DNA from 3 places in the Enterobacter cloacae complex sp. genome. Region 3 is predicted to be linked to each of the others. Evidence: predicted binding sites of a transcription regulator. Region 3 holds the regulator's gene; each other region holds the start of a gene.

Region 1 (4,661 bases), 210 kb from region 3:
AGGTGGGCGTCAATCATCAGCACATTCAGACCCGCCTGCGTGGCGTAATAACCGGCGGCAGATCCTACGGAGCCGCTTCCGATAATGATCAAATCGTATTTCATAGGCTTCTCTTTACTAACGCTTTGTTAGCAGAGTAATTAACTATGTGGGCTTATACAAGAACGAAATAAATAAGGCACCGCGAGGGTGCCTGTTGAGTGAAGGGCATAAGATTAATGCCGTTTATACTCATTTTCCTGATAGTCGCCAGATTCTATTTTTGCGATGCCTGCTTCCAAAATAGAGATAAACTGACGGGCGACGTCTGTTGTAAGCCACAGCGTCTGTCCAACTTCCGCTTCATCACGGTTTTGCTGATTTGGGGTCTGGTAGTGCAAACGCAGCATCAGCGCATCGTAGCTGTCTACGGTGCTGATATCCCAGCCAACAAGCGGATGGGTCTGGATCACTTCACTATTCTTTTCCATTATAACCCCCTTAATGCGTGTTAGAAGACAACGACTTTGAGGTTCAATGCATGTTTTTCTGAAAGCAATTTCAGTATATCAATTAATAAGGGTTCAGAAGGAAAAAATAAACGGGTAGCAACACATTTTTATGCTTTTTAGGATTGTTCGAGCAATAAAACACCATCTTGTTCACGATTTTCTAAGAAGATGCTGAAATATTTTGAACTTACAGGAGACGAAACGAAAAAAAGCCGGGGCGACCCGGCAAAAAAACACAATGAGGGAGCAAATTTTAATCTGTGATGAACCAGTCGTCGGCGCTTTCCCAGGTTTCCTGCAAAATTTCGCTGATGCGGTCTTTGTCTTCTTTCGCGCCGCCGATGACGGAAAGATGGTTTGCCGTTGCATAACGTACCGTTACGGCGCCATCGTTTTCAGGAAAAGTGCTGCTAATACGTCGGGATAGCTCACCCGCCAGCGCGTCGAGTGCGCCAGCAGGCAGGACGGTGGTTTTGGCAATGGTGACTTCAATACGCATAAATGCCCCCTGTGTAATATACTGTTTATTTATACAGTTATATTGTCGGTTTGACAACAGGGGGCGACAGTTTTTTAGCGTTTTACCGTCCAGCTTACGGTTTCACCGGCGAGGAACGGGATCAGCGTATCATCGGTGAGCGCAATCGACTCTTCAACCTGGCTTTCTTTACGCTCCAGCTCAATGAAGGTGTCATTGACCGGCAGACCGTAGAAACGTGGACCGTTGAGAGAGCAGAAGGCTTCGAAATGCTCTAGCGCGTTCATCTCTTCAAACACGGTTGCGTAACTTGCGAGTGCGGTCGGCGCGTTGAAGCAGCCTGCACAGCCGCAGCTCGCCTCTTTCCGGTGACGGGCATGCGGGGCGGAATCCGTGCCCAGAAACGCGCGAGGGAAGCCGCTGGCCACTAGCTCACGCAGCGCCTGCTGGTGGATATTGCGCTTAAGGATCGGCAGACAGTACAGATGTGGACGAACCCCGCCCACCAGCATGTGGTTACGGTTAAACATCAGGTGCTGCGGGGTGATGGTGGCGGCAATCAGTTCGTTTCCATCCCGGACGTACTCTGCGGCATCTTTGGTCGTGATATGTTCAAACACCACCTTCAGCCCCGGAAGACGCTGGCGCAGCGGCTCCATTACCGTTTCAATAAACCGTGCTTCGCGATCGAAAATATCAATGTCAGCATGGGTCACTTCCCCGTGCACCAGCAGCGGCATCCCCAGTTTTTGCATACGCTCCAGAACGGGCATGATGGCGTCAACGCTGGTCACCCCATGGCTGGAGTTGGTGGTGGCGTTTGCCGGGTAGAGCTTCGCGGCGGTGAACACACCTTCGTTAAACCCGCGCTCAACCTCATCGGGATCCAGCGAGTCCGTCAGGTAGCAGGTCATCAACGGGGTAAAATCGTGCCCGGCCGGAACGGCGTCAAGGATACGCTGGCGATAGGCGATCGCGGCCTCGACGGTGGTGACTGGTGGAACCAGGTTAGGCATTACAATCGCACGGCCATAAATTTCGCTGGTATACGGCACGACGGTTTTCAGCATATCGCCATCACGAAGATGGATATGCCAGTCGTCTGGGCGGCGGATTTTGAGAACCTGGGATTGTACAGTCATGGAAGCTCCGGCTTGAAAGAGATCAGTCATAAGATGGCTGTTTTTGCCGGACACAAATCATAAGCGGAAACGTTTTCGTTTGCACACACTTCCGTTAAAAAAAACGGGCGCCTGAGCGCCCGGAGACTTTAGTCGGTGAAAGGAATGATGATTTCACCCGGCTTCACCTCTATCCCTTTGGCATATTTTTTCGCCAGAGATTCGCCCTTACTCTTGTCTTCGCTCAGAACGTAGGCGGGCTGCTGGTTAAAGTAGTTCTGCAACGACTGGTTGAGATAAGGCATCAGCGTTTGCAATACGGGTTTCATTTTGTCAGGCGTCACAACCGCGTCCACAATTTCCATCTCTTGCAGGAAAATTGCCCCTTTCTCTTTATTAAAGACCGGCAGCGCCTTGAGCTTCAGCTTAATGTCCGCTTTCTGATTGCCGAACAGCGAAGTCATGTCCAGGCTGGCATCGCCGGAAAGGGTGACTTTGTTAGGCTCCTCGCGACCAATCTGACTGGCGAGATTCGTCAGAACGATATGCGCATCCGCAAGGCCGGGTACGCCGATATCTTTTGAAAAGTTATTATGTTTTTCCAGCGCCTGATTAATTTCCTGCTCACTGACGGTGTACTGCGTAAGCTGGTTACATCCCACCAGCAGACCACTGACAACTAACGCAGCGGCAATAACGATCTTTTTCATGGCGTTCCTCAACATAAAATCGGCGCATCTGTCCTGACACGCCAGTATGTCAGGGTGATCCTACAGAAACCAGCAGAAAAAACTGATAGTGGAGGGAGGCAAATTTCCTCCCGCCAGAAGGTCAGGCGCCGGGCTCCAGCATCCCGCGCGTGCTGCGTTTATCGCTGAACTGCCACCAGAGCGCAATCAGCGTCATAAAGCCGACCATGCCAAGCATGACCCACGGCAGCTCCGGCTGATGGAGCGCTTTTCCGGCATCAAACAGCCAGCCGCCGCCGGTGTACCCCAGTGCGCCGCCAAGCGCCAGTCCAAGTCGGCTGAACCCCATGTAGCTGCCACGGGCGCGAGCGTCGGCAAGCGACGCGCTCAGCGTTTCACGGGCTGGCTCGGCAATGATGGAGCCAATATAGAAGGTGCAGATCAGCATAAACAGCTGCTGGAGTGAGCTCACCAGGCCGATGGGCATCATGCTCAGCGTCATCAGCAACAGCCCGGCCATCAGACGGTGCTCAAGCCGGAAACGGCGCTCGCTCCAGCGGGCAATCGGATAAAGCAGCGTCAAAGAGAGGCAGGCCTCAATGGCATACATCCATTTCACCGCCGCCGGCGTGCCGGCAATATCATTAACCATGATCGGCAGCATCAGCATGACCTGCACGGCAAGCATGTAGTAGCCGGTCAGGGTTAACACATACGTGACGAAGCGTTTATCGTTCAGCACGCGGTCAAGCCCTTCCCGCACTGGCGCTTTAACTGTCGACAGTTTCCACGCAGGCAGAAACAGACCGTTAAACAGCGCGCAGAGAATAAATAACACCGCGCCGGTGGCGCAGACCAGGCGGAAATCGTATTGCAGCAGCCAGCTTCCCAGCAGGGCGCCCACGACCGCTCCGGCGCTGTCCTGCATCATCAAAATTGAGAAGAAGTGACCCCGGTGTTGCGGGCGGATCAGCTTAACCACCAGCGCGGTACGCGGCGGGTCGAAAAGGGTGCCGCCAATGCCGGAAAGGAAACAGGAGAACCACAGCAGCCAGGGTTCATGCGCGATGGCCATCGTGGCGAAGCCCGCCGCACGTAACAGCATGCCGGTGACAATCATCGGTTTTGCGCCGAAGCGGTCGGCAATGGCGCCGCCAAACACGCCCAGGCCCTGTTGGACAAACTGGCGCAATCCCAGCGCGATCCCGACCATCAATGCCGCCCAGCCCATTTGATCGACAAAACGAATCGATATAAGCGGAAAAACGACAAAAAAGCCGAGCACGACCAGCATGTTATCGACGAGCAGGAAATATTTACCCAGGCTCCTGGCCTGTGATACGCGGGACATTTTCCCTCCAGGGAAAACAGAAGGTGAGCACGCTAACATTCTGCGATGCCGCCACGCTTTTTCCCATACCCGCTGGCGACAATATTTTTTTATCAAAAAGGTGCTTTGATAGAGAGTTCTCATCGAAAAATGTGAAAAGCGATCAAAATGGTATGTCACTGTTTTCACAGAAGGCACAGGCACAGGTATAGTAAAGCTAACTGGCAGAGCAGAATCGACGGGAAGGAGTGGTATCGATGTTTGGCTATCGCAGTAATGTGCCAAAAGTGCGTCTGACGACGGACAGGCTGGTCGTTCGTCTGGTGCATGAGCGTGATGCCTGGCGTCTGGCGGATTATTACGCCGAGAATCGCCAGTTTTTAAAACCCTGGGAACCCGTTCGGGACGAGAGCCACTGCTACCCCTCCGGCTGGCAGGCGCGCCTCAGTATGATTGCGGAATTTCACAAGCAGGGAAGCGCGTTTTATTTCGCGCTTCTCGATCCGGAAGAGAAAGAGATCGTTGGCATTGCCAATTTTTCAAACGTGGTGC
Region 2 (4,661 bases), 770 kb from region 3:
AAGTCCGCCCACATATGGTCGAAGTACTCTTCACGCAGGCGCTCAAGACGAACGTCAAACGGATCCTCGACCACCACGATAGGCGCTTCAGCCATGCGGTCGCGCAGGCACTCCGGCAGATGGTTGGAGCCAATCATCCGGCCCTCATCTTCCAGCACCCAGCGCGCCGCGTCTTTTTTCAGCAGCTCAACGGCGAGGTGATTTTCAAAGCTCGCCTGGGAAAGCTGCGGCGTGAGCGTGCGGCCAAACGACGAGCCGCGATGGTGCGCCAGCCCTTCCAGATCGATGCCCTGCGCGTGCTGCTTCACCAGCAGCGTTTTACCGTTGCCGGTACAGCCGCCGATAAGCACCATCGGCTTTTGCGACTGCTCGACCGTGATCTGAATGGCCGTCTGACGCAGAGCCTTATAGCCGCCGCGGATCAGCGGGTAATCGACACCCACTTCCTTAAGCCAGGCCTGGGAGATATGCGAGCGCTGCCCGCCGCGGGCGCAGCAAAGATAGCCCTCGGGGTGCGCAAGGCTGGCTTCGCGCCAGGCGTTAATGCGCGCCTCCCGCGTCTCGCCGCTCACCAGGCTATGGCCGAGCGCCAGCGCGGCGTCGGGTCCTTGGCGCTTATAGCAGGTACCGACGGCGGCACGCTCGTCGTCGTTCATTAAGGGCAGGTTGAGTGCGGCGGGCATCGCACCCTGGGCAAATTCGATCGGCGCGCGAACGTCGATTAAAGGGGTATCGGACGCGAGGATCGCGCGATAGTCCGTTCCATCGTTCATGGTGATTCCAGAAGAAAACTGAGCAGCAATGGGCGGGAATTGTACGCCGGGGAAGGGGAAGGTCAACTCCCCGGCGCAGATGTCTTAGTTGAGCTTTGACTGTGCCCAGACAATACCGCTTGCGTATTCCGGCGGCAGGAGAGGGACGATCGCTTCCAGCGTAGCGCTCAGGCGATCCGTGTCGGTATCGTTCAGGTTCAGGTGACCGACCTTACGACCCGGGCGCACCTCTTTGTCATACCAGTGCAGGTGCACCAGCGGCAGCTTCAGCCAGTCGTAGTTCAGATCGGTGCCGATCAAGTTGATCATCACCGACGGGCTGGTCACCACCGGCTGCGGCAGAGGCAGGTCAGTGATAGCGCGCAGGTGCAGCTCGAACTGGCTGATGGAGGCGCCGTTTTGCGTCCAGTGGCCGCTGTTGTGCACGCGCGGCGCCAGCTCGTTGATCAGCAGGCCCGACGGCGTGACGAAGCACTCCATCGCCATCACGCCCACGTAGCCCAGCTCGTGCATGATGGCGGAGAGCATCTCTTCCGCCTGCGCCTGCTGGCCAGCGTTTGCCTGCGGGAAGGCAACGCTGGTACGCAGAATGCCGTCCTGATGCAGGTTATGCGTCAGCGGGTAAAACACCGTGCGGCCATCATGCGCGCGCGCGCCAACCAGCGACACTTCGCCGCTGAAGTTGATGCCCTGCTCAACGATGCATTCGCCGTAGCAGTCGTCCGGCAGCTCGGCGGTGTCGTTCGCCCGCAGACGCCACTGCCCGCGACCGTCATAGCCGCCGACGCGGCGCTTCACGATCGCCAGTTCGCCCAGCATCGCAAACACGTCATCCCACTCGCTTTTATCAGAGAGCAATTGCCACGGCGCGGTCGCAAGGCCGAGCTTGTCGAACAGCTGCTTTTGCGTGAGACGGTCGGCGATGATCGGGAATACGTCGCGGTTCACAAAGGCGTTATGGCGCGCCAGCTCGCGGGTCAGGGCGGTTTCCGGCCAGCGTTCAATTTCGGCGGTGATCACGCTCTGATGGAACGGCACGGCTTCCGGCTCGGCGTCCAGCCCGACGGGCCAGACGGTAATCCCCAACGGTTCGCCGGCCTGACGCAGCATGCGGCCAAGCTGACCATTACCCAGAACGCAAACCTGCTTCATGCTGCACCCCGCGGATCCGGGTTATCCAGCACCTCGTCGGTCTGGGCTTTACGCCACTCCGTCAGGCGTTGATGTAACGCTGTATCGTGCGTCGCCAGGATCTGCGCGGCGAGCAGCGCGGCGTTGGCGGCGCCCGCTTTGCCAATCGCCAGCGTACCGACGGGAATACCGCGCGGCATCTGCACAATAGAGTAAAGGCTATCGACACCGCTTAACGCAGCGCTCTGCACCGGCACGCCCAGCACCGGCACCAGGGTTTTGGCGGCAATCATGCCCGGCAGATGTGCTGCGCCGCCCGCACCGGCAATAATCACCTCATACCCGTTTTCTTCGGCGCTTTCGGCGAAGCTGAACAGTTTGTCCGGCGTGCGGTGTGCGGAAACCACTTCAACGTGGTGCGGAACATTCAGGATTTCAAAGATTTCGGCGGCGAACTGCATGGTAGCCCAGTCGCTTTTGGACCCCATCACGATGGCGACACGCGCCGGATTATTGCGGGAAGACATGCGTCTTAAAACTCCTGTGGTGCGGAACACACTGCTTTCGAGGGCACAGAGAATAGCATGTAATACCGGCAAGGAAAACGGTTGCGTGGTCGAGAAATGGGCGAAAAGACGGGAAGACGTTAAAACGGGAAGGCGATCAGTTCCACCCCTTCCGGCGTGACTTTTACCATCGAACCTTCGCTGTGCCAGGCCCCTAAAACCACGCGGTGAGCGGGCTCGCCGTTGGCGATAAGAGAGTGCACGTCCGGGCGATGGGTATGGCCGTGGATCAGCCACTGAACGCGATGCTTTTCCATCACGTTAACCACTGCCTGCGGGTTGACGTCCATAATGGTCAGCGATTTACTGCTGTTGGCGGCTTTACTGCCCGCGCGCATTCTGGCGGCAATGCGGTTGCGGATAAACAGCGGCAGGGCGAGGAATACTTTCTGGATCCACGGGGTATGGACTTTGGCGCGAAACGCCTGGTAGCCGGTATCGTCGGTGCAGAGCGTGTCGCCGTGCATGATCAGCACCTTGCGACCGTAGAGATCGAGCACCTGCTCTTCCGGCAGCAGCGTCATGCCGCTCTCGCGGGCGTAGCGCTGGCCTATCAGGAAATCACGGTTGCCGTGAATGAAATAGCAGGGCACGCCGGAATCCACCAGCGCGTGAATGGCGGCTGCCATTTCACGGTGCAGCGGGTTCGGGTCGTCGTCGCCGATCCAGGCCTCAAACAGGTCGCCCAGAATGTACAGCGCGTCGGCGCCTTTCGCTTCGCCGCGTAAAAAACGCAGAAAACCGGCGGTGATCGCCGGTTCTTCTGTTTGCAGATGCAGGTCTGCAATAAAGAGTGTCGCCACGAATTACTCGCTGACGGTCACGCTTGTAATCACAACGTCTTCTTTAGGAACGTCCTGGTGCATACCGCTGCGGCCAGTAGAAACGGCTTTGATCTTGTCGACCACGTCCATCCCTTCAACCACTTCTGCGAATACGCAGTAGCCCCAGCCTTGCAGGCTTTCGCCAGAGAAGTTCAGGAAGTCGTTGTCCGCTACGTTGATGAAGAACTGTGCGGTTGCAGAGTGTGGCGCCTGAGTACGGGCCATTGCCAGCGTACCACGGGTGTTTTTCAGGCCGTTGTTCGCTTCGTTTTTGATCGCTTCTTTGGTCTCTTTCTGGCGCATGCCAGGCTCGAAACCGCCGCCCTGGATCATAAAGCCGTTGATCACACGGTGGAAAATAGTGTTGTTGTAGAAACCTTCGCGGCAGTAGTCCAGGAAGTTTTTAACTGTTTCAGGCGCTTTATCATCAAAGGTTTTGATTACGATATCGCCATGATTAGTGTGGAAAGTAACCATTTTTGCATCCTGTTCCGTTATTGTGGTGCGTCGACCCGTGCTCGGGTCACATATAGGGGCTTGTTATAGCATAACCACAGGACACGATCACCTTGCATTGTGTGCTGACCGTGCTCCCAATTATGGGTATTATAAGGAACAAACAATCCACACACGTGTTTACATGGAATCTTCGATGTTAAAAATCTTTAATACAATGACGCGCCAGAAAGAGGAATTTAAACCTATCCATGCCGGGGAAGTCGGCATGTACGTGTGTGGTATTACGGTTTACGATCTCTGTCATATCGGCCATGGCCGTACCTTTGTCGCGTTCGACGTGGTGTCACGCTACCTGCGCTTCCTGGGCTATAACCTGAAGTACGTGCGCAACATCACCGACATCGACGATAAAATCATCAAGCGCGCTAATGAAAACGGCGAAAGCTTCGTCGCGCTGGTGGATCGCATGATCGCCGAAATGCACAAGGATTTTGATGCCTTAAATATTCTGCGCCCGGACAGCGAGCCGCGCGCGACCCACCACATTCATGAAATCATCGAGCTCACTGAAAAGCTGCTCGAACGCGGCCACGCCTATGTGGCGGACAACGGTGACGTGATGTTCTCGGTGCCGACGGACCCAAACTACGGTGCGCTTTCCCGCCAGGATCTGGACCAGCTTCAGGCCGGCGCGCGCGTGGACGTGGTTGACGTGAAGCGTAACCCGATGGACTTCGTGCTGTGGAAGATGTCCAAAGAGGGCGAGCCGAGCTGGCCATCCCCGTGGGGCGAAGGGCGTCCGGGCTGGCACATTGAATGTTCAGCGATGAACTGCAAGCAGCTGGGCAACCATTTCGACATTCACGGCGGCGGTTCGGATCTGATGTTCCCGCACCACGAAAACGAAA
Region 3 (4,661 bases):
CCGGGAATAAAGCCGACGGCCCAGGTCGCAATCACGCTTAACGCATACAACACCAGCAGCCAGGGCAGCATCTGTTGGCCTTCCCATTTTTGCAGTGCGGCGCGACAGCCATAGCCACCCACCAGGAAGGCGATGGTCTGTGGAACGTAGCTCAGGCCGATAGCCGCCGGGCTGTAGCCCATGTCATGCAGAATGAACGGCGAACCGGTCAGCCAGGCAAAGAAGCTGGCAGAGCAGGCGGCATAAATCAGCACGTTACCGCGATAGGCTTTTGCCCGCAGTAAGGAGGTAAAGGTCACTGGCTGCGCGTCCGGATGCGTCTCTTTTTTACGCGCAGGCTTGAGCCCGAACGCGGGCAGCATCAGCACCAGCGTGATGGCAAACAGCGTGGCGAAAATGGCCTGCCAGTCGAAATGCGCCAGGATCCAGCTGCCCAGCAGCGGGGCGAGCGCCGGCGACAGGCCGACCAGCGGCATAATGGTGGCGAAAATGCGGTTAGTGCGCGAAGCCGGATAATAATCGGTTACCAGCGCCTGCCAGGTGACCGCTGCGGCACAGACGCCGACGGCCTGGATGAAGCGCAGCACGAGGAGCCAGGCGGCATCGCGGACCCACAGCATGCCCAGACAGCCTACGGCAAAAATTGCCAGTCCCAGCAACAGGACGGGTTTACGGCCAAAACGATCCGAGAGCGGCCCCCAGAGCAGTTGCGCCAAGGCAAAGCCTGCGAGGAACAAACTCAGGCTGGCGCTGATGGCGGCGGCAGGGGTTTGCAAATCTTCCTGCATCGCGGCGAACGCGGGCAGATACATATCGGTCGCCAAAAAGCCCAGCACGCTTAAGCCGCCGAGCCAGACTAAAAATCCTTTCCTGGGTTGCACTGTTTATTCTCCTGAGGAGGCAGGTGTACGTTGGCGCAGAGTGTAGGAGGTGCAAAGCAGCTTGTGAAACGCTAATATTTGGCGGGTGAATTCAAAAATTTTGCAGGCAAAAGATGTGGTCAGATTATTCTCTTGAAGTGGTCGATGCCGTGGCGCGTAACGGCAGCTTTACCGGTGCCGCCCAGGAGCTGCATCGCGTTCCCTCGGCCATCAGCTATACGGTGCGTCAGCTGGAAGCGTGGCTGGCGGTCCCGCTGTTTGAGCGGCGCCATCGCGACGTGGAGCTCACGCCGGCCGGCGCGTGGTTTTTGAAAGAGGGGCGGTCTGTTATCAAAAAAATGCAGATCACCCGCGAGCAGTGCCAGCAGATCGCCAACGGCTGGCGCGGTCATCTTTCCATCGCGGTGGATAACATCGTTAAGCCGGAACGCACCCGGCAGATGATCGTCGATTTCTATCGTCATTTCTCCGACGTCGAACTGCGCGTTTCACAGGAGGTGTTTAACGGCGTCTGGGATGCGCTGGCGGACGGCAGGGCAGAGATGGCGATTGGCGCCACCCAGGCGATCCCGGTTGGGGGGCGCTACGCGTTTCGCGACATGGGCATGCTGAGCTGGACCTGCGTGGTCGCGCGCGATCATCCGCTGGCGGCGCTGGAAGGGCCGCTGAGCGATGACACCTTACGCAACTGGCCCTCGCTGGTGCTGGAAGATACGTCCCGTTCGCTGCCGAAGCGCATTACCTGGCTGCTGGATAATCAGCGCCGCGTGGTCGCGCCGGACTGGGAGTCGTCAGCCACCTGCCTGAGCGCGGGGCTGTGCGTTGGCATGGTGCCGGTGCATTTTGCGCGTCCGCGCATTGACGCGGGGGAGTGGGTGGCTCTGACGCTGGAAAATCCCTTCCCGGACGCCGCGTGCTGTCTGACGTGGCAGCAAAACGACGTATCGCCCGCCATGGCCTGGCTGCTGGATTATTTGGGAGACAGCGAAACGCTGAACCGGGAGTGGTTACGGGGACCAGCGTAGCTGGCCCCGTAAAAGGATTAACGACGGTAGTCGCGGAACGGACCGTCCGCAACGGAACGGCGTTCAATCAGGCGCGGGTGCACTTCAATGGACTGGGACTGTTCACGCTTGTTGACGATCCTGTCCATCAGCATATTGAAGGCGGTTTCACCCAGCGAATCTTTCGGCTGGTGAATGGTGGTCAGCGCCGGCGTAAAGAAGCGGGCGTTGCGCACGTTATCATAGCCGATCACCGAGATATCCTGCGGGACGCGCAGGCCGAGTTCATCTGCCGCACAGAGGGCGCCCATGGCCATGATATCGCCGCCGCAGAACACAGCGGTAGGGCGATGCGGCTGGGAGACGATCTGCTGCATGGCGCGATAGCCCGACTCCGGCTCGAAATCGCCCTGAACAATCCAGTTTTCCGGCACGGTAATCAGCGCCTCTTCCATCGCCTTCATGAAACCGGCCAGGCGGCCAGCACCGGTGTTACGCTCCAGCGGGCCCGGGATCACGCCAATTTCACGGTGACCGCGTTCCACCAGGTAACGCCCCGCCATGTAGCCGCCTTCAAAAGCGTTATCGATAACGGAGTCGGTGAAGTCGGCGCGCGCTTCGCCCCAGTCCATCACCACCATCGGAATGTGGCGATACTCTTCCAGCATGGAAAGGACCGACTCTGGGTATTCAGAACACATCACCAGCAGGCCGTCGACGCGCTTTTGCGCCATCATCGACAGATAAGCGCGCTGTTTCTCAATGTTGTTCCACGCGTTGCCCAGAATCAGGGTATAGCCCTTCTGGAAGCAGTTTTTTTCAACGGCTTCGATAATTTCAGCAAAGTAGGCCGCTTCACTGCTGGTGGCCAGCAGGCCAATCGATTTGGTGTGATTAACCTTCAGGCTACGCGCGACCGCACTAGGCGAGTAGTGAAGTTCTTTGATCGCTGCCCAGACGGCATTGCGCGTCTCTTCAGCGACAAAACGCGTTTTGTTAATAACATGTGATACGGTTGTGGTGGAAACGTTTGCGCGTTTTGCTACGTCTTTAATTGTTGCCATTAAATGTCACTCCAGACCATATCCTAAGCTCCTGAAACCATTGAAGGTAAACGTTTGCCTTCTCTCACCCTTATTACGCAATCTTGAGTTGCGACACGCCGGGAAAACGACACAGGACGTCAGGAGGGGGTCAGTGGCCGGTACGCTAATAAATTTAGCGTGGAATTTTGTCCTATCTTGATGAAAAGGGGAAGAGGTAAAGTGGATATCCGCTTAAATCCTGGAAGATTTTTGACCTGAACTGTGTAAAAATGAGCAGGCTCACTTTTCGTAGGGTGAATAAAAGGAGAAAAATTGATGAGTACCGATCTGAAGTTTTCGCTGTTTACCACCATTGTTGTTCTTGCCCTGATTGTTGCGGGTGGTTTAACCGCTGCGCTGCACTGATTTAGATGGAGGGAGAATTTTCTCCCTCGCTTGCCGCTATTGTTATCTTTCCGGCAAAAATCTTTTGCCAAAATGTTAACTTCTCATTTTTTGTGATTGATGTCATGCTTTTGACTTCTTAATTCTGTGCCGGGTAACGGCACGGTATCCGGAGTTTATTCATGAAAATCAATTTTCCCCTGCTGGCCCTGGCGATTGGCGCCTTTGGGATTGGCACCACTGAATTCTCCCCGATGGGGTTATTGCCTGTTATCGCCCGGGGCGTGGATGTCTCTATCCCTGCGGCCGGTATGTTGATTAGCGCCTACGCGATCGGCGTGATGGTGGGCGCGCCGCTGATGACGCTGCTGCTTTCGCACCGCGCGCGCCGCAATGCGCTGATTTTCCTGATGGCGATTTTCACCCTGGGCAACGTGCTTTCCGCGATTTCGCCGGATTACACCACCCTGATGCTTTCCCGTATTCTGACCAGCCTGAACCATGGCGCCTTCTTCGGGCTGGGCTCGGTTGTTGCCGCCAGCGTGGTGCCAAAACATAAGCAGGCCAGCGCGGTAGCCACCATGTTTATGGGGCTGACCATCGCCAATATCGGCGGTGTTCCCGCCGCCACCTGGCTGGGAGAAGCTATCGGCTGGCGTATGTCTTTCCTCGCAACCGCCGGACTGGGCGTGGTCGCGATGGTCGCGCTGTTCTTCTCACTGCCGAAAGGAAGTGCGGGAGAACGTCCGGAAGTACGTAAAGAGCTGGCGGTGCTGATGCGTCCCCAGGTGCTTTCCGCGCTGCTCACCACGGTACTGGGGGCGGGGGCGATGTTTACGCTCTACACCTATATCTCCCCGGTGCTGCACGACATTACCCATGCAACGCCACTCTTTGTTACCGCGATGCTGGTGCTGATTGGTGTCGGGTTCTCGATTGGCAACTATCTCGGCGGCAAATTTGCCGACCGCTCCGTGAGTGGGACGCTGAAAGGCTTCTTAACGCTGCTGATCGTCATCATGGTGGCGATCCCGTGGCTGGCGCGTAACGAAGTGGGCGCCGCGGTTGCCATGTTGGTGTGGGGCGCCGCAACCTTTGCCGTGGTGCCGCCGTTGCAGATGCGCGTGATGCGTGTTGCGCATGAGGCGCCGGGGCTCTCATCGTCCGTGAATATCGGTGCGTTTAACCTGGGCAATGCGCTGGGAGCCGCTGCGGGCGGGGCGGTGATTTCCGGTGGTTTAGGTTACAGCTTTGTGCCGGTGATGGGGGCGATCATTGCCGCACTCGGCCTGCTGCTGGTGCTGATGTCCGGGCGTAAACAGCCAGAAGCGGTGTGTACGGCGGAA

The links. The regulator PurR, encoded in region 3, represses purine synthesis genes. The targets are predictions, from matches to a motif close to CANGCAAACGTTTGCNTG.
Region 1: pyrC (dihydroorotase) is a predicted target of PurR. The motif match lies at 2,174-2,191, and genes of this name have one in related genera.
Region 2: purE (5-(carboxyamino)imidazole ribonucleotide mutase) is a predicted target of PurR. The motif match lies at 2,502-2,519, and genes of this name have one in related genera.

The regions. Positions count from the first base shown of each region.
Region 1 covers NZ_LT991957.1:3,832,370-3,837,030, forward strand. Annotated here, with positions in the region: gene solA (N-methyl-L-tryptophan oxidase) at 1-104, opposite strand, end outside; gene bssS (biofilm formation regulator BssS) at 216-470, opposite strand; gene dinI (DNA damage-inducible protein I) at 745-990, opposite strand; gene pyrC (dihydroorotase) at 1,065-2,111, opposite strand; gene DBR02_RS18855 (lipoprotein) at 2,240-2,800, opposite strand; gene mdtH (multidrug efflux MFS transporter MdtH) at 2,922-4,130, opposite strand; gene rimJ (ribosomal protein S5-alanine N-acetyltransferase) at 4,367-4,661, shown strand, end outside.
Region 2 covers NZ_LT991957.1:3,271,026-3,275,686, forward strand. Annotated here, with positions in the region: gene mnmH (tRNA 2-selenouridine(34) synthase MnmH) at 1-773, opposite strand, end outside; gene purK (5-(carboxyamino)imidazole ribonucleotide synthase) at 858-1,925, opposite strand; gene purE (5-(carboxyamino)imidazole ribonucleotide mutase) at 1,922-2,431, opposite strand; gene lpxH (UDP-2,3-diacylglucosamine diphosphatase) at 2,551-3,273, opposite strand; gene ppiB (peptidylprolyl isomerase B) at 3,277-3,771, opposite strand; gene cysS (cysteine--tRNA ligase) at 3,947-4,661, shown strand, end outside.
Region 3 covers NZ_LT991957.1:4,045,411-4,050,071, forward strand. Annotated here, with positions in the region: gene punC (purine nucleoside transporter PunC) at 1-881, opposite strand, end outside; gene punR (DNA-binding transcriptional activator PunR) at 995-1,906, shown strand; gene purR (HTH-type transcriptional repressor PurR) at 1,924-2,949, opposite strand; gene cydH (cytochrome bd-I oxidase subunit CydH) at 3,247-3,336, shown strand; gene DBR02_RS19965 (MFS transporter) at 3,498-4,661, shown strand, end outside.